Regions from separate parts of the Ureibacillus sp. 179-F W5.1 NHS genome, predicted to be linked through region 2. Evidence: riboswitches for the same ligand, from Rfam matches in the RefSeq annotation. Region 2 holds a riboswitch; each other region holds the start of a gene.

Region 1 (6,180 bases), on a different contig from region 2:
ATTCATGTCACTCCAACTAAAGTCGGTGGGCCCCCTAACATTGTGGCTGATCCAAAGGTTAGTGGAATGGACATTCAAAATGAGGCTGTAACGGTTCAACAAAATCAAAGGAATACGATTGAAATTGAACGGCAATATGGAACAAATAAAATTATCATTACTGGCAATATTCCGGTTAATACTACTTTTAAAGATTGGGTAACCTTTTATGATCCGACCATCAATACATTACAAGTTTTAAAAACAACATTAGAGGAATTTGGTATCACCCTTTCAAACAATACAGAAATTAAGCGTAATAAAGTTCCAAAGGATGCTCAAACGATATTTGTTAAACATTCGTTATCATTAAAATCTTTAATGATTCCCTTTTTAAAATTAAGTAATAATAGTATTGCTGATATTTTAGTGAAAACAATAGGTAGGGAAGTGAATGGGAAGGGGCATCTTAAAGAGGGAATAAAAGCACTACAAGAATACGGTGCGCTACTAGGACTCGATATGGAACAATGGACGTTAGAAGACGGTTCGGGCATGTCCCATAATAATCGCGTATCAGCGAACGAATTAACCCATTTGTTAACGAACATTCAAATGGAACCCCAGTTTAACATTTTATATAAAAGTTTACCAATTGGGGGACAATCCGATCGATTAATTGGGGGATCTTTAAAAAATCGATTTAACGAAGGGATATACGAAAATCGTGTCATTGCCAAAACGGGACACATTACAGGTGTCTATACGTTAGCTGGATATGTCAAAGCAAATAGTGGGAAAACATATGCCTTTGCAATTATGACCCAACATCAAACAGCCGTTATGCTTTCTGCTATTGATGAAGTCGTGAAACAAATCATTAAGGATTATTAAGAGAGGTTCCGATTTGGAAACCTCTCCTTTTCAATAGTTCTCTAAATATTTTAGAAGTTTTTTTAATTTTTTCTTTCCAATAATACTTTCGACTTCCTTTAAAAAAGAGTTGGGGATACCTGTAATAAGCCATGTAATAGAAGCTTTTTGGGAAAGCGGTCTTAAACGTTGCACTTCCTCCAAGGTTAAATCAATATCGTATTGTCTTGCGAATTTCACAATCTCTTTATCCGATTTTGTTAAAAACTGTTCAATAAATTCAACTTGTTTCAAAGATGACATTCCTTTCTAATAATGGATGTATTCGTTAAAGGGATCTTTGTATTTCTTTTTAAGATTGGTCCCTTTACATTTAGCAATGAATAGACTATACTAACAAATTGTAAATCGTAATGATTATGAATTAGAAAGAAGAGAAAAAATGAGTCAAACATTGATTGAAATGAAAAACGTGTCTTTTCAATATGAATATACACAAGTATTAAAAAACATATCGTTTAAAGTGGATGAAGGGGCATTTCTGGCGATACTTGGTCCGAATGGTTCAGGTAAATCCACTCTATTAAAATTATTGCTAGGATTATTGAAACCGATGACAGGAGAAATTCAATTGTTCGGGCAACCCATTGATGCCTTTCGTCAAAGGGAATGGATTGGCTATGTTTCTCAAAAATCCAATGCATTTAATTCAGGCTTCCCAGCAACAGTAGAAGAAGTCGTAAAAAGTGGATTAACAAAAAAAGTTGGGTTATTTAAACGAATGCCAAAAGATGTTGACTTAAAAGTAGAGGAAGCATTGAAATCCGTTGGAATGGAAGCGTTCCGCTCCCGTAATATCGGCCAACTTTCAGGTGGTCAACAACAACGGGTGTTTATTGCTAGAGCATTGATTTCTAACCCGAAAATTTTAATTTTAGATGAACCGACTGTCGGAATCGATCATGAAAATGTCCAATCATTTTATGATATGTTAGCAACTTTAAACGAGGAACAAAATAAAACAATTATTTTAGTTACCCATGATGTCGATACCGTTTCCAACCGTATTAGCCATGTAGCTTGTTTAAACCAAACGATCCATTTCCATGGATATAAAGAGGATTTTGATACGATTTCACAAAATCAATTGGATAATTGGTATGGCCATGCGGTTCGAAAGATTCATTAAAGAGGAGAAGGCAAATGATTGAAGCAATTTTAAACTATGAATTTTTACAAAATGCCTTTTTCTCAGGGCTAATTATTGGAGTGATTGCACCGGTATTAGGTGTATTTATTGTTGTAAGAAGAATGTCCCTTATTGCGGATGCATTGTCCCATGTGACATTAGCGGGAATTGCAGGAAGTTTATATTTAAGTCAAACTTTCACTGCCTTTGCATTATTAAATCCAATTTATTTAGGAATTATTGCATCGGTTAGTGGATCCATTTTAATTGAACGATTACGTAGACTTTATAAACATTATGAAGAGCTTGCCATACCGATTATTATGTCGGGGGGAATTGGTCTTAGCGCCATTTTTATTTCATTAGCTAGTGGCTTTAATACAGATTTAATGAGCTATTTATTTGGCTCTGTTTCGGCTGTTTCTAGACAAGATTTATGGGTTGTCATCGGTATTGCGATCGTTGTCTTTTTATTTTTATTTGCTTTTTTCAAAGAAATGTTCGTTTTATCCTTTGATGAGGAATATGCCAATGCGAGTGGCCTACCCGCAAAATGGATTCACTTTTTATTTATGATTGTTGTGGCGTTAGTCATCGCAGCAAGTATGCGAATTGTCGGTATACTATTAGTTTCTTCTTTAATTACTCTTCCAGTTGCGGCAAGTATGCGAATAGCACGGGGCTTTAAACAAACAATCATTTATTCCATTTTGTTTGGGGAAGCTGCTGTGATTATCGGATTGGTCAGTGCCTTTTATTTAAACCTAGCACCCGGTGGAACGATTGTTGTTACTTCTATACTTATCCTATTAATTGTTATAATAACAAAAAAGATCATTCTACATTTAAAGCAAGGAAGGGGAGCAGTTAAATGAATATTACGAGAGCATGGGAAATTTTAAAAGATAACGGTTATAAAAAAACAGATAAACGTGAGCTAATTTTGAATATGTTTGAAGATACGGATAAGTATTTAACTGCTCGAGATCTCCTTTCTGTATTGAAAAAGGATTTCCCGGGAATGAGTTTTGATACAATTTACCGAAATTTAGCTACTTTTGTTGATCTTGGCATATTAGAAGAAACCGAGCTAAATGGCGAAAGAAATTTCCGAATGCATTGTGAATCAGAACACCATCATCATCATTTTATATGTATGGAGTGTGGAAAAGTGAAGGAAATTTCTGTTTGTCCAATGGAAATGATACAAGAGAAATTGCCAGATTGTGCGATCGAATCCCATAAATTTGAGATTTACGGGAAATGCCAAAATTGTGTACATGAAACCGTTTAACTTCCTTTAAAAATTACTGTTCATTTATTTGAGAAAATATGATACATTGCAATTAAGTGAATACGTTTGCAGGAAAAAGATGCGATGATACGCTTAATAGGGAATTCGGTGAGATGCCGAAGCTGTGTCCGCAACTGTATGTGTTTGTTTCAAGAAAATGCCACTGTCTAAAGGGATGGGAAGGCTCTTGAAACGATAAACACGAGCCAGGAGACCTATCTTTTTCTGATCGTAACAAACCTCTTCGGAACTAAAGAGAATGTGCGGCATTATTTTATAATTTTTTTGTTCTATATTGTAATTTATGCCATCCGTTCTCGGTTGGCTTTTTTATTGCCATGCTTTCCTATCCGAAGGGATGTTATCACTAAGAAAGGGGTGTTCCTATTCGAAAAGATAGCCGTTACAGCTGCTATCCATTTATGAGGGAGAAAAGTTGTCTAGTTGACTTCGAGATTCGAACTGATTCTCTTACAACAAAAATAGGGGTAGTATTGCCTTTGTTGCAAGAAGAGGAGAATTGCCGAGTTGTTTTAGATGATTTGCACAAAATCCATCCGATGGCCTATCACGTAAATGGATCAGTTCGTGGGAAGTTATCGGTAACAGAAGAAGATTTAAGTTGGTTAAGCAGTCGATATGATTTTTATGTTGAACAAGTGGGGGAAGAGATAAAGCAATTTTTACTGCCTCAAGGGTGTCTAGCTGCAACATTTTTACATATTTGTCGTAGCGAAGCGAAAAAATCTTACCGGGCTCTTCATAAAGTAAGTGAGGAGAGGGAAGTACCGGAAATACTATTTAATTATTTAGGGCTACTAGCCAATGTATTTTTTGTTATGGCTGTTTATACAAATAAAATGCATGGTATTGAAGAAGTCCCATTTATAAGTAAATCCTATCCTAATAAAAAAAGAAAAAAAGAGGAAGTGTGACGATGAAATTTTTCAACAAGAAGTGGATGGCACCACTTGCCATCTCATTGCTATTAGTTGGTTGTTCTGATGGGGAACAAAAAGCTACGAATGATACAGCTTCAAAAACAAACAGTACGGAAGAAAGTGGTCCCTATACAGTAGTAGATGACCGTGGACAAGAAGTAACTTTTGAAGAAGTCCCTGAAAAAATCGTTTCTCTACAACCAAGTAATACAGAAATTTTATTCGAGCTAGGTGTAGGGGATCAAATTATTGGAGCATCGGAATATGATACATATCCGGAGGAAGCTTTAAAAATCGAACGTGTAACAGATTCCATGACGGTAAATACGGAACGTATTATTGAATTAAATCCAGATGTCGTATTTGCTTATACAACTGGAGAAGAAGCTCAAATTGACCAATTGGAAAGCGCAGGACTTAAAGTATTCGTTATTCAATCAGCAACTTCTATTAACGATGTTTATGGTGATATCGAACAAATGGCTGAAGTAATGGGAGTGGAAGAAGAAGGAAAACAAGTTGTAGAAGATATTCAATCTCAAATTGCAGCTGTTCAAGAAAAAACAAAGTCGATTGAACAAAAGAAAAAAGTTTATTTTGAAATTTCACCAGCTCCAGACATTTGGTCTATCGGTTCTGGTACATTCCAACAAGAAATGATTGAGGCAGCAGGTGTGGAAAATATTTATGCTGATCAACAAGGATGGTTTGCAGTAACAGAAGAAGATCTAATTACAAGAAATCCTGAAGCGATTGTTTCGACGGTAAATTATATAGAAGATCCAAAGGGTGAAATATTAGCTAGAGAAGGATGGTCTACAATTTCAGCAGTTCAAAATAAAGAAGTGTATCTATTAAATGCGGATATTATGGATCGTCCAGGACCACGTATCGGTGAAGCAGTTGAAATGATTGCCAAAACGATTTACCCAGAATTATTTAATGAATAATTAAGTAAATAAATCTGCTTGATGACTACGATGCTTAGCCGTAGAAAGATAGCAGATTTTTTTTATTTTATTTGATATGGTTAATAGGGGAAAGAACGTATTTATTTTGTGAATTTTTTCGAGGAGCTATTTATGGGGAAAATCATTTTTATTACTGGCGGTGTTCGTAGTGGGAAAAGTGCCTTCGCAGAACGTTATGCGAAGCAACTTTTTCAAATCTATGACCGAAAGCGTCTACTTTATATTGCATCTGGGGTAGCAATTGATGAGGAGATGGCAGAACGAATTAAACGTCATCAACAAGATCGATTCAACTCTTCCGTTCAATGGGAAACAATTGAAATTGTAGATGACTTAGTATTTAATGACGAGTTGTTTGCAGAACATCCTATCGTTGTGTGGGATTGTCTTACTACTTGGTTAAATAATGTGCTCTATAAAACGGAGTTATTAAATGGAGAGGCAAGGACACATGAAATAAACCGATATATACAAGCGTTAAAGGAACAAGTACTAAAATGGAAAGAAGTAAATGATTGTATTTTATTGCTTGTATCAAATGAATTATTGGATGAAGCTCAATCTAAGTTTTCAGAAGTGAATCGATATTGCTCCCTATTAGGGAAAATGCATCAATGGATTGTTGAAAAGTGTGACGAAGCATACGAAATGGACTATAGTTTAAGGAAACGTTGGAAGTAGGGAGGAGAACTATGAAACATCATTTGATTGGACTTCTATTATCATTTCAATTTTTTTCTTCTTTCCCTATTCGTAAACAGTTGACTATGAATGAAAAAACTATATCTGCCATGTTTTACTTTTTGCCGTTATTAGGTGTTTTAATGGGAACTTCCCTTAGCATTATAATAATACTGAACGATGCATTTTTTCAGTTTTCCCCCTTGTTATTGGCTATTATTCTAGTAGTAGCAGGTATTATTATGACTGGCG
Region 2 (6,180 bases):
GGAGGTAACTGAACCATTAACAGTAAGCTTAAATGGAGAAAATGTCTGTATCGCAGATAGCGGCTACATGTGGTTACAGCAATTTCCTTTAGAAAGAAATTATATCGTGACAACGATGTTCAACCCTAAAGGCGAAATTATAGTAAAAAGGAACCCCTACTTAGTAACAGCTATTTTTATTTGGCCCACCTTTTGGACAAAAAACAAGAGCCTACTGAAAAGGATCATCTTATGAATTGGATTGATATCGATAAAGTGGGAACACTTCTTTTTCATGAACATCATATTTGGGCAGTCAATGCAGGGTTAAAGGTTCATTTAACTTAAATATTATTTTCTTAGTCTCTATTGTATTAATCTACTTTCTGTTCCCCAAAGTGTACTATCACCAATTGCAATGCCCAATTCAGCTGTATTTCCTTTCATACATGCTAAATCTACATATCCGATAAACGTATTTTGAAACTCGATACCCTTACGAATAAAATTTTTTGGCGGATTATTTACACATTGAACCCATCATGAATAGAGCTGTTCTGCAATTCGATTGTTCTCCCAACCATTTGCTAAACAAAAGTAAATATCTTTACTCCAACTTAAAATAAATTGATAATCCTCTATTTTAATAGGTCGAATTGTTATTAAAGATGTTAGGATATTTTCGTTTTTCAAAACAACCCTACTCCTTTCAGCCAAATTCTTCATAGATTTATATTAAAATCGACATATAATACTCATCCACATATTCATCATCTATCAATAAGGAATGCTTCTTTACCCCTTCCACTTCAAATCCCATTTTCTTATATAAGTTGATTGCCACGTCATTTGTTGATATGACCGTTAATTCTAATCGATGAAGCTTCACTTCCTTTGCCCATTCTAATACGTGATGAAAAAGGGCTGTTCCAACCCCTTTACCCCGACTTTCACTATGTACACCAATAACTAAATATGCTCTATGGGCGACGCGTGATGGCTTATCATTTTGAACAATGATGTAACCTAAAAGTCGATTGTTATCTACTGCTACAAACAAACTTGATTTGAGACTATTATTTAGGGAGTCCATCAGTTTTGCTAAACCATCAATAGTTATTTTTCTTTCTCCCGGAGAAAATAACATAAATCCCGAATCCTCTGCATTTTTCATGACTGTAATGACCTGTTCTGCGTCACTACCCATCCCTTTCCTTACTTTAACCATAGTTATCGGCTCCTTCTTATTTACGTAGGAGGTAATTTTATCCAAATTGATGGAATGATGCAACCCTTTAATTCGTTAAAAAAGAGGATAGCAATACCTGCCACCCTCTTCATAGAACCATTTTTTAGTTTCTTGATGTTGGATCACTAATTGAATTTGAAGCCTCTGGAATATCATCATAAACTTGCGTATCAACTTCATAAATAGATCCATCAGCAAGTCCTTGGAAAACTGCAAAGAGTGGTTGAGTAACCGTTTCTTTCAGCATACCGGCCTGCTTTTGTCCTAATGTTTGGCTTTGACCTTTAATTTCAATTAACATAATTGAAGTATCATTTAATGCAAATGCTCCTAGAGCTGTACCTGGTAAGTTTACATCAGGATATTTCTGAACAGCACCGAAATGGGATTGCCCTTTTTGCAATGTTAATGCAGATAGTGCATTAACCTGTTTAGCTAGCGTCAGAACATCTTCATCTACTTCATATTGTTCACCAGTGAATGGATCTGTATATGGATCAGCAACAACTGCAGCGAATTGGACAGGTACTGAACGATTATCCTCATCAGATACTGTATTGAAACCACGGTGATGTACATCTACATACACATCCGGTTGGAACTCTTTAAACACACTTGTAACAGTACGTGCCTCTGCTGTAACATAGAAACCACCGTATTTGCTGTTATTTGTAGATTGGGAGTTTAAGAACGAAGCAACCTCGCTAAGGTCTTGGTTCTCTACTCTAAAATCTAAATTTGGATTGTAGTCCCGGTTTTGGTCATATCCAGGAATACCATAAACGACACGTCCTTCATTATTTTGAGCTCTTTCGCTACCATCGCTATTATAGTACCACGGAGCAACCGTATCTGCTGGAAGACCGATATTTTCAGGCAACCATGTTTGATGGGTATAACGAGTTGGATACCACTTACCTTCATATTGATTATCCGCTCCTTCTGGGTTAATACGAGGCATAATCCAGATGGACACGTTTTCTAAAATTTCTTCAACTTCCTTCCCGTTGGAAGAAAGCTTTTGAATAATATCAATAGCCGCTTCAGCTCCAATTTGCTCATTCCCATGAATCTGAGCGGTAATTAATATACGTTTTTTATTTGGATCATTATCCCCAAATTTTGCTACATAAATTGGTTCCCCTTTGTCCGCTTCGGTTTGATAACCATCGGGAGCAAGGTTGGAATAGCCAGCAACTTCCAGCTTCATCTTCCCATTGGAAGAAGCTTCGAGCTTTTGTAATTTAGTTGCTAATTCTGCATTTGACATATAACTTGATAGAGAAATATTCTGGTTGTCTTCAATGTAAGGTCCGTTCGGTGTTGATTGCGGATTTGCGTAGGCAGCAGATGATACACTTACAGTTAGTGCCAACGCTGTTGGTAAAATTACTTTTGAAAACTTCTTTTCCATAAAATCCCTCCTAAGTATACTTGTCCCAATCTACAATTTATTTTGGGGCTCGAAATAGATTGTACATGATTGAAAAAGAAAACAAAACAGAATATTTTATATTTTCAGAAAATTGAGTCTTTATTAGTGTTATTTTTCAATTATTAAGGATTACAAGACTAGTAAACAAGAGATAATTTAGAATATTCCTTCTTTCCGTAGGTAAAATGGAACGTTGGCTAGAAAAAAGGTCTCACTATGTTCTTATTGATAAACCTTCTAACATAAAAAAGAAGCCATTTGAATTATTATCAAATGGCTTCGCTTATTCAACTCACAATTACTCTTCAGAAGGTCGTTGAGTTTGTGTATCTAATGTATCCCAGAAACTAATATCTGCATTTTCAATTGAACCGTCTGCGATCGCTCTAACAGTGGCATCCAACGTCGTGACCGTTTGTTTAATTAAATAACCATTACTTTTTTGACCGATTACTCGTGAAGGATCCTCATGATCAGACATTCCGCGCATTTCAAATAACAGCGTCGCTATATCATATTGGACCGCTGCACCGTTACGGCCAATATTTTCGCCGCTACCGCCATTATATTTGCCAATATGACCCCAACCCGTTGAATCAACAGCGTTGAATACGACTGCACCTAGTTTTTTGGATTTCTCTAACACTTCTGGTTTTACATTCGCGTTTGTCGGATAGAGCATTGAACCAGATACTAATTCTCCATCTCGTTCATATTCAGTACCTTGATGATGAAGGTCGATCATATAATCAATATCATACTTCTGTAGCACATTTTCGTGTAGTGCTTGTGTTTCAGGTTGTAATTTATCAACATGATCTCGATTCAAGTCAGTCCCCACTGCATTATAACGTGTTAAATGACGTCCGCCATCTGCCACGTAATCTTCAAGGGAAAAGTTTACATCACCCATTGCACCATCCGCATTTAACATCGGTACAATAAGAACATTTACATTTTCAAGAACACCCTTTGTTTTATTTGTACCAAGATGCTTAATAAACTCTAAAGCACCTTCAGTTGTTAATTGTTCATTTCCGTGCTGTTGAGTTAAAATTAGTACAGTTGGATTGCTTGGGTCAGTCATATATTTTGCTAAATAAATATCTCTATTTTTCACTGTTTGACCAATAACTTCAAGCTCCATTGCTTCTTGTTTTGCATCTTGGGTTTTCAAGTATTTTACCATTTCTTCGTAAGTATATAGATTAGAAGTTTGAATCGATTCGTTTCCATTATAGTTTGGTCCTTCACCGACAGCATAAACAGGCAACGCAGATGGTGCAACAGCTCCTAATGTCATCATTCCCGTTAACGATAGTGCAAACAATTTCTTTTTCATCTTAACCCCTCCACATTCAAAAGTCTGAATATTTACATTATTCATAAATTAATATAATCTATCATTACTTTGAATGTATATAGAGGAAAACTATCATTATTTATTACTAAATATAGTCCCTTTATCATAATTTACCATTTTCAATATTATCTTTGGTGCCCAATAACTCCTTCTTTACCTTTAAATAAGCATAATTAATTTCTTTATAATCATTTTGATGATCATCGATTAATTGGAGGAGAAAATCCTTTAACGTCTCTGTTTTCTCGCCGAGCATATTCTCCATAATATATACTTTAAATTGCTCTTCATAAAAAGCTCTTGAATGTGATGGCATTTCTCCCACTCCCTTTCATACCATAAAACTTTCTTTCCTGTGAGTTCCACAAATATACTGGTAACCTACTACCGTACTAATAACATCCATCTGATAAGCCTCCTTTTTTACATAACCCAAATAAAAAAGCTACTCCTGAGTTCAGAAATAGCTTTGGACTTATCTATGCATACTTAAAAAGCGTAAAAAAACCGATTTTTTTTACGTTCAATTTCGCACAGAACACCACCTATTTCCACGTAGGTATTTGGTGTGTACTAGAATTAGGCAGGTCTCCTGACTTCTCATCAACACAAATCAACGCCTTCCCATTTACACAGTGGCATCTATTGATTTGCTCCGAATTCACAGTTGCGGGACAGTGTTGGATTTTCACCAAGCTTCCCTTTTAAGCTTATTCTCATAAGCACCTATTCTTACACGTTATGTAATTACTATATATTATACCTAAAAAACAAAAGGATTAAAATATTCAAACTATTGTTTTGAAAATGAGTACCTTCTCCATATAGCGTATGGATAATGTTGCAGGCGTTTAAATACTTGGCACTAACAGCCTTTTCCCATTATTCATGTTTTCTGATATGCTGAAAATATTGTGGTTATTGAAGGGGGTATTTAGTTATGAATGTGAATGAATTTCAAGAATGGGTTAAAGTCTATTATGAAAAAAGAGGATGGTCAGAGTTAGATATATTTATTCGAATCGGTTTTTTAGCTGAGGAGACGGGCGAAGTTGCACGGGCAATTCGAACACTTGAAATTGGAAGAGATCGACCTGATGAAAGTAATGGAACTTTAGAACGGCAAAAACAAGAATTAACCGAAGAACTCGGAGATGTATTAGGCAATCTTATTGTAATTGCTAACAAATACGATATTTCTTTAGAAGATGTTTTCCAGTCCCATCGTGATAAGTTAGATAAGCGGTATAAACTATTAAAATGACTATTTACATAATGAAACCTCTTTAGAAAGTTACATTCTAAAGAGGCGTTTTTTCCTTAGTATTAACCTAACCAGTTAGCCTTCACTAACTTCTCAACAACAGGCATATTAACGATTCCTTCTCCGGATGTAAAGTGTCCACCAATTGGTAATAAAATAAATGGACATTCCAACAAATTAGATAGTTCATATGTTAGTTTCCAATGAATAATTTGATCCGTTTTAGAAGAAATGACATAAGCATCCCCAATCAAATCTTTCCAACAACCTTCATCTAGGTTTTTGAAATAAGGTTGAAATTGTGGGAAATTTTCAACCTCCTCTACGAAACCAGAAACTAAAATGGCTCCTTTCACTTTTACATGATGTCGTTGTAAGTATCTTAAGAACGTAACACACCCTAAACTATGACATATAAAATAAGCATCTTCAGGGGTTGTAATTCCCCTTTCCAAATCAAAATCCCATTGCGTTACATTAGCTTCGGTAGGATCTGTGTATGGAATAATGTGAATATCAAAATCATCCTTAAATTTTTGTCCAATGTTAGATAGCCAATTTATTTCTGGCGAACCTCCATAACCATCGATTAAATATAATTTATTCATAGAATGATTCTCCTTTTAATTTAATAAAAAACACCCCTCCAGATAGGGATATATCCAAAGGAGTAATAGCGAAGAAATTTTAAAATGCTAATACTAGTAACGATTGCTAGAATATTGCTATTAAATTTCATCTTTTAATTTTTCTAACTCTAGTTCAGATATAACACTGATACCATTCGTTTTTAATAACGCTGTTGTTACACCCGCTCCGTTTATTTGTTCTCCAATAAACTTTCCGTTATTTATTTTTTGACTACCACATGATGGACTAAATACTTTCAA
Region 3 (6,180 bases), on a different contig from region 2:
CTAACTTTTTTGGGTCAGTTCAAAAGGGACTGGTTTTTTATTTGCATTGGTAGAAATAAATCGAAAAGGTGAAATATTGATTTAATTCATATCGGAGCACTATGAATTGACGTAGGGAAAACTTAAAAAGTAAAATGATTTTATTGAAAGGTACGGATAACATAAATTTTTTAGGAGATGGGTCATTTGAAACAATTGTTTGTAAAAACAGAACCGCAACGTTTTTGGATAGAAAAGTTGGCAACGTTAGAGGAACCATTTAAAAAGGCTGCTCAACAAATCGACGAACAATCGCAATTTCCCCTTGAACATATTCATCAATTACGTCAAATCGGCTATACAAAATTAACTTTACCGAAACAGTTAGGGGGAGAAGGTTTTAATGTTTATGATTCGATTCTCCTCCAAGAAACATTAGGGAGTTATGATGGTAGTACCGCTTTAGCTATAGGCTGGACTCTATTAACTGTAGGAGAGTTATATGAAAATCAATATTGGGAGCCATCAAAATTATCAGCTTTTGCAAAAGAAGTAGAAAAAGGAGCTATTATTAATCGGGCAGTAAGCGAAATTGCAACAGGTAGTCCTATTCGAGGGGGAAGACCGGGCACATCGGCTAAAAGGGAAGGGAATCATTGGGTAATTAACGGGCGCAAAAGCTATACAACGGGATCCTTTGCCCTTGATTATTTCTTAACTTCCGCATGGATTGAAGAAAAAGAACAAATTGGCTTCTTTTTAATTCATAAAGATAACTCCGGTGTTTCGATTGAAGAAACGTGGGATGTGATGGCGATGCGAGGTACAGCTAGTCACGATTTAGTCCTTGAAAATGTCCATGTTGATCAATCAGACTTAGTTGAGTTACCGAATAATAGTGCTAGTTTTAAGTTGAACGGTTGGTTACTTCTTATTCCTGCAACCTATTTAGGAATAGCTCAAGCGGCGCAGGATTATGCCCTTCAGTTTGCCAATACCCATTCTCCAAACAGTATAAAAGGAACGATTGCTTCTTTACCTAACGTTCAATCCTTACTAGGTGAAATCGAATTAGAATTAGCGAAGGCACGTTTTACATTATATGGAGCTGCCCAAAGTTATGTAGAATTCAAAGGGAAAGAAAAAGAAGGTAAAAGAGTAACGGAAGAGGAAAAAATAACGATCATGAATGCTGTAAACGTCGCAAAACATGTCGTAACGAATGGGGCAATCCAAGTAGTAGATAAGGCTATGCGAGTAGTTGGGGCAAAAAGTTTGCAACGGACAAATCCTCTTCAACGGTTTTATCGAGATGTTCGTGCAGGTCTACATAATCCGCCTATGGATGATATAACGATTAAAAAGTTAGCCGAATCAGCTTTGCAAGAGACGGCAAAAAATAATTCTTTATAGGAGAGTTATTTAATTACCTTTTTCTATTAAAATCTTTCTATACAATTGTTTTTTATAAGTTATAATGTGGAAGAACAACTTCATAATGACACATAAAGGTTCTTATAGCGATTTTGTTATAAGAGTAAAAGGGAAGTCGGTGAAATTCCGACGCTGTCCCGCAACTGTAAATGGGAGCGTGCCTTACAGTCCACTGTTACAAAAGTAATGGGAAGGGAAGGTTTGCGATGAACATGAGCCAGGAGACCTGCCTTTATGGTTAGGAATAGCACCTTACGAGGATAAGGGAGGCAGTAAAGATGGAGTGTTTATTTTTCGATTTTTCAAAGTCTCTCGTAAACTGAGAGACTTTTTATTTTGCCTTTTGGGAGGTATTGAAACAATGACAATATTATTTATGATAAATAGATTACTAGAAAATAGGAATGAGGGAACAGTGTGAAAAGAAAAATGTTCTTCGCCTATAGTTCCTCTATCGGAATATTATTAATTAGCATTTGGTTAGGTGTCTCCATAGGAACAGCAGAAGTACCCTTTTCAACATTGTGGGATAAAGAAACGAATGAAAGTGCCTACAACATTTTATGGAGTATACGTATGCCCCGGGTTGTTTTAGCTGGTTTAGTAGGCGCCGCATTAGCGATTGCGGGAGCTGCGTTTCAAGGCTTATTGAAAAATCCACTGGCGGACCCTTATACATTAGGTATTTCTTCGGGGGCATCTGTTGGAGCGGTAGCAACAATTTTCTTTGGACTTTCCCTTCCTATAATAGGTTCATATTCGTTACCTTTTGTAGGGATGATATGTGCCTTTTTGACAATGGTTCTTGTTTTAACCTTTGCTCGACTCGTGGATCGAACGATGAAAATGGAAACGCTCATTTTAACCGGGGTCATTTTTAGTTCCTTTTTAGGTTCTTGTATTTCTTTAATGATTGCCCTAACAGGAGAACAATTACGTGAAATTATGGGTTGGCTTTTAGGTAGTGTTTCCATGCGCGGATGGCCGTACGTTCAAATGATTGTACCCTTTATTATTATTGGAACAATTATTATATGGCTCAACCGAAGAGAGTTGAATGCCATGATGTATGGAGACGAACGGGCCCAATCGTTAGGGGTAAATGTAAAGAAAAGTAAGTATGCAATACTAGCTGGAGGTTCCATGTTAACAGGGGCAGCCGTTGCTGTTTCGGGTACAATCGGATTTGTTGGTTTAGTTGTGCCTCATATGACAAGAATGCTATGGGGAGCAGACCACCGTCATCTATTGGTTTTGTCCTTTTTTAACGGAGCTAGTCTATTAATTATTTGTGATTTAGTTTCCCGAACGATTATTTCCCCTTCAGAACTACCGATAGGTGTAATTACAGCCTTTATAGGGGCACCTGTTTTTTCATTTATATTTTATAAACAAAGAAAAAGTAGGGGGTGAGGTTATGTTAAAGGTCCAAAATATTTCTGGAGGTTATGGTTCAACTCCAATACTTTCGAACATTTCCTTTGAAGTGGAAAAAGGGAAAATGTTAGGTATTCTTGGTCCAAATGGTTGTGGGAAATCCACTTTATTAAAAGTGATTAGCGGCATTATGAAACCATCAACGGGAACTGTTTATGTTGATGGTAAAGAAATTAAAGATTACTCTCCGAAACAATTAGCAAAAAAAATGACGGTTTTACCACAGCTACATGCAACAGCTTTTTCGAATACGGTTCGAGATACCGTTTCCCTAGGACGTTATCCTCACCAGTCTGGATTTTTTTCCAGTTGGAAAACAGAAGATGAAAAAGCAGTTGTTAATGCAATGGAACAAACAGGCGTAAGGAAATTTGAAAAAGCTCAATTGGAATATTTATCGGGAGGAGAGCAACAGCGGGTTTTTATAGCTCAAGCTTTAGCCCAATGTTCTAGTTTACTTTTACTTGATGAACCGACAAACCATTTAGATATTGCCCATCAAAAGCAAATATTAGATATGATTCGCAAGGAAGTAACGAATCACGACTTAACGGTTGTTTCTGTTTTTCATGATATTAATTTAGCTTCACTATATTGTGATGAAATTTTATTAATGGAGGATGGAAAAGTAAGGGCAAAGGGTGTTCCCCATGAAGTATTAATCGATGATCAAATAATGGATGTATATAAAGCAAGAATTTCAATGCAAGCCCATCCGGAGCAACCAAAACCTCAAATGACAATATTACCTGATTTAAACGAGCTTGCAAAGGAAAAGGTAATTACAGTAGAGAATATAAAAATAACAGATGAATACGTTGAATGTAAATCTGCTTTTCCTTTACGGGTTTTATCTTCAGCAGTTCATAATGCTGGATTAGGTTGGTATTCAAATTTTATTAATCGAACTGTTCAACAAGATTATAATATTTATCAAGTGAAAGAAGAGTTTTTACAATATTTAATCGAAGAAGGGTTTTCCCCTACGAATACGGTCGGCATGATGACGGCAGTTCATACGAAAAACGCTATTGTAAAACAATATGAAGCTCCTTTTGGAAGCGTTATCGTTATGGTCACAGCAGGAATTGGAAACGCAATAGATGTATCCCGTTCATATGATAGGGATAATAAGAATCATGTTGGAACGATTAATACGTGGGTAATTGTTAACGGAAAATTATCTGATGAAGCATTTGTTCAAGGCATGATGACTGCAACAGAAGCGAAAACGAAAGCATTACATCATGAAAAGGTGTATGATACCATTTCTAATACGATGGCAACAGGTACACCGACCGATAGCTTACTTATTGCGGCGACTCAGCAGGGAGAATATATGCAATATGGTGGGCCTATTACAGAAGTTGGTAAAGTAATAGGGAGGGGCGTTTTTGAAGCGACAGTGGAAGCAATTCAAATTTATCGAAGAGGGGCGTTACAATGAAACTGTACACGAAAACAGGGGATAAAGGAAAAACGAGCTTAATGGGCGGACGTGTCAATAAGGACGATTTACGTGTAGAAGCTTATGGCACTATTGATGAATTAAATTCTTTTATTGGTAAAGCGATAACGGAATTAGACTCAACGATTTTTCAAGATTTAATTGAAGACTTACAAACGATTCAGCATGAATTATTTGACTGTGGCGGAGATTTGGCCAATGTAATGAAGGAACGACAATATACTCTACAAGAATCATCCATTGAGGTGCTAGAAAAACGTATTGATACTTTATCTGATGAAGCACCTCCATTAAAAAGATTTATTTTGCCAGGCGGAACATCGGCAGCTGCAACTCTTCACATTGCTCGTACTGTTACACGTCGTGCAGAGCGGAGAGTAGTGACGTTAATGAACGAAAAAGAAGATGTTCCTACCGTTGTACAAAAGTATTTAAATCGATTATCGGATTATTTCTTTGCAGCGGCCCGTGTTGTCAATTTCCGTTTACAAGTAAGTGATGTGGAATATATTCGAGGCGGAGATGTATTTAAATAATGTAATTAAAACAATCCTACATAAATAGGATTGTTTTTTATTTTGAAAAGAAGGTATAAATAGAAAAAAGACGAATAAAGAAAGAAAATTTTAATATAATTAGAAATTTCCGAACAATACATTGACTGAATGCTCATTCATATTTTACAATAAAAACAGAATAATAAGAGATTTCTAATCAATGCTAATCATAATTATAGGTTGATAGGAATAATCAATAGAAACAGAAACAAAGGGGAAAAAGAGATAAGGGGGAGAAGAAATGAATGCATTATTAATTGCAAACTGGGTGTTGTTTATTGCGGTCGTGCTATACGCAGTAGGATTGTTTGTTTATCTGTTAAAAACACGATATGAGTTTGTAAAGCTTGGGAAGAAAGAAGAATTTAATGACAATGTTATGATGCGACTCGAAAAAATTTGGGTCAATGTTTTTGGACAATCTAAATTATTAAAAGATAAAAAAAGCGGATTTATCCATGTTTTATTTTTCTATGGATTTCTTCTCGTTCAATTAGGGGCTATAGATTTTATCTGGAAAGGATTAGCTCCAGGATCACACCTTCCATTAGGACAACTATATCAAGTATTTACGTTATTTGAGGAAATTGTAGCTGCGGTCATTTTAGTTGCCGTTTTTGGAGCTTTTTATCGTCGGTATATTGAAAAGCTCGTTCGTCTAAAACGAGGTTGGAAAAATGGACTAGTATTAATTTTTATTGGTGGATTAATGGTTTCCACATTAGTTGGAAACGGCATGGGAATTATTTGGCATAATCATGGCTTAACTGGTAGTGAGCCGATTGCCTCAGGAATTGCTGCTATATTTAGTTTCTTACCAGCTGAAGCTGCTGCAGTAGGATTTTATATTATGTGGTGGGTACACTTACTGATTTTATTAACATTCTTAGTGTATGTTCCGCAATCAAAGCATTTCCATCTTATCTCTGGCCCTGTAAACGTTTACTTCCACAGATTAGACCGTGCTGGTACGCTTCGCCCAATTAATTTCGATGCGATGGAAGAGGCGGAAGATGAAGAAGAAATGCCTTCCTTTGGTGTTGGTAAAATTACAGACTTTACTCAAAAACAATTAATCGATTTATACGCATGTGTAGAATGCGGCCGTTGTACGAATATGTGCCCTGCAACGGGAACAGGTAAAATGCTGTCCCCGATGGATTTAATCGTTAAGTTACGTGATCATTTAACTTTTACAGGTGCTGTTACAACGAAACAAAAGCCTTGGGTTCCTGCTTTTGCCTTTAACAATTCAAAGGGCAATCAACTTGCAATGGCTGCAGGGGCAGAAGGGGCAATCGTTGA

Evidence for each region. A riboswitch is a leader RNA that binds a small molecule or an ion and turns the genes downstream of it on or off. The one in region 2 is predicted to bind cobalamin.
Region 1: linked by a shared signal. The riboswitch ahead of ACH0B5_RS05045 (hypothetical protein) and the one ahead of ACH0B5_RS14785 (hypothetical protein) in region 2 are both predicted to bind cobalamin.
Region 3: linked by a shared signal. The riboswitch ahead of ACH0B5_RS09415 (FecCD family ABC transporter permease) and the one ahead of ACH0B5_RS14785 (hypothetical protein) in region 2 are both predicted to bind cobalamin.

Annotation. Positions count from the first base shown of each region.
Region 1 covers NZ_JBIQFG010000006.1:95,514-101,693, forward strand. The annotation lists gene dacB (D-alanyl-D-alanine carboxypeptidase/D-alanyl-D-alanine endopeptidase) at 1-873, shown strand, start outside; gene ACH0B5_RS05025 (endonuclease IV) at 904-1,146, opposite strand; gene ACH0B5_RS05030 (metal ABC transporter ATP-binding protein) at 1,295-2,041, shown strand; gene ACH0B5_RS05035 (metal ABC transporter permease) at 2,056-2,916, shown strand; gene ACH0B5_RS05040 (Fur family transcriptional regulator) at 2,913-3,335, shown strand; cobalamin riboswitch at 3,396-3,572, shown strand; gene ACH0B5_RS05045 (hypothetical protein) at 3,722-4,270, shown strand; gene ACH0B5_RS05050 (ABC transporter substrate-binding protein) at 4,273-5,226, shown strand; gene ACH0B5_RS05055 (bifunctional adenosylcobinamide kinase/adenosylcobinamide-phosphate guanylyltransferase) at 5,359-5,928, shown strand; gene cobS (adenosylcobinamide-GDP ribazoletransferase) at 5,940-6,180, shown strand, end outside.
Region 2 covers NZ_JBIQFG010000041.1:17,895-24,074, reverse strand. The annotation lists gene ACH0B5_RS14810 (hypothetical protein) at 1-235, shown strand, start outside; gene ACH0B5_RS14805 (hypothetical protein) at 520-672, opposite strand; gene ACH0B5_RS14800 (GNAT family N-acetyltransferase) at 710-1,207, opposite strand; gene ACH0B5_RS14795 (M14 family zinc carboxypeptidase) at 1,332-2,642, opposite strand; gene ACH0B5_RS14790 (M14 family zinc carboxypeptidase) at 2,962-4,005, opposite strand; gene ACH0B5_RS14785 (hypothetical protein) at 4,130-4,342, opposite strand; cobalamin riboswitch at 4,592-4,771, opposite strand; gene ACH0B5_RS14780 (MazG nucleotide pyrophosphohydrolase domain-containing protein) at 4,967-5,290, shown strand; gene ACH0B5_RS14775 (RBBP9/YdeN family alpha/beta hydrolase) at 5,353-5,898, opposite strand; partial or broken gene ACH0B5_RS14770 (2-thiouracil desulfurase family protein) at 6,019-6,180, opposite strand, start outside.
Region 3 covers NZ_JBIQFG010000017.1:55-6,234, forward strand. The annotation lists gene ACH0B5_RS09410 (acyl-CoA dehydrogenase family protein) at 187-1,392, shown strand; cobalamin riboswitch at 1,472-1,661, shown strand; gene ACH0B5_RS09415 (FecCD family ABC transporter permease) at 1,843-2,826, shown strand; gene ACH0B5_RS09420 (adenosylcobinamide amidohydrolase) at 2,831-4,297, shown strand; gene ACH0B5_RS09425 (cob(I)yrinic acid a,c-diamide adenosyltransferase) at 4,294-4,854, shown strand; gene ACH0B5_RS09430 ((Fe-S)-binding protein) at 5,117-6,180, shown strand, end outside.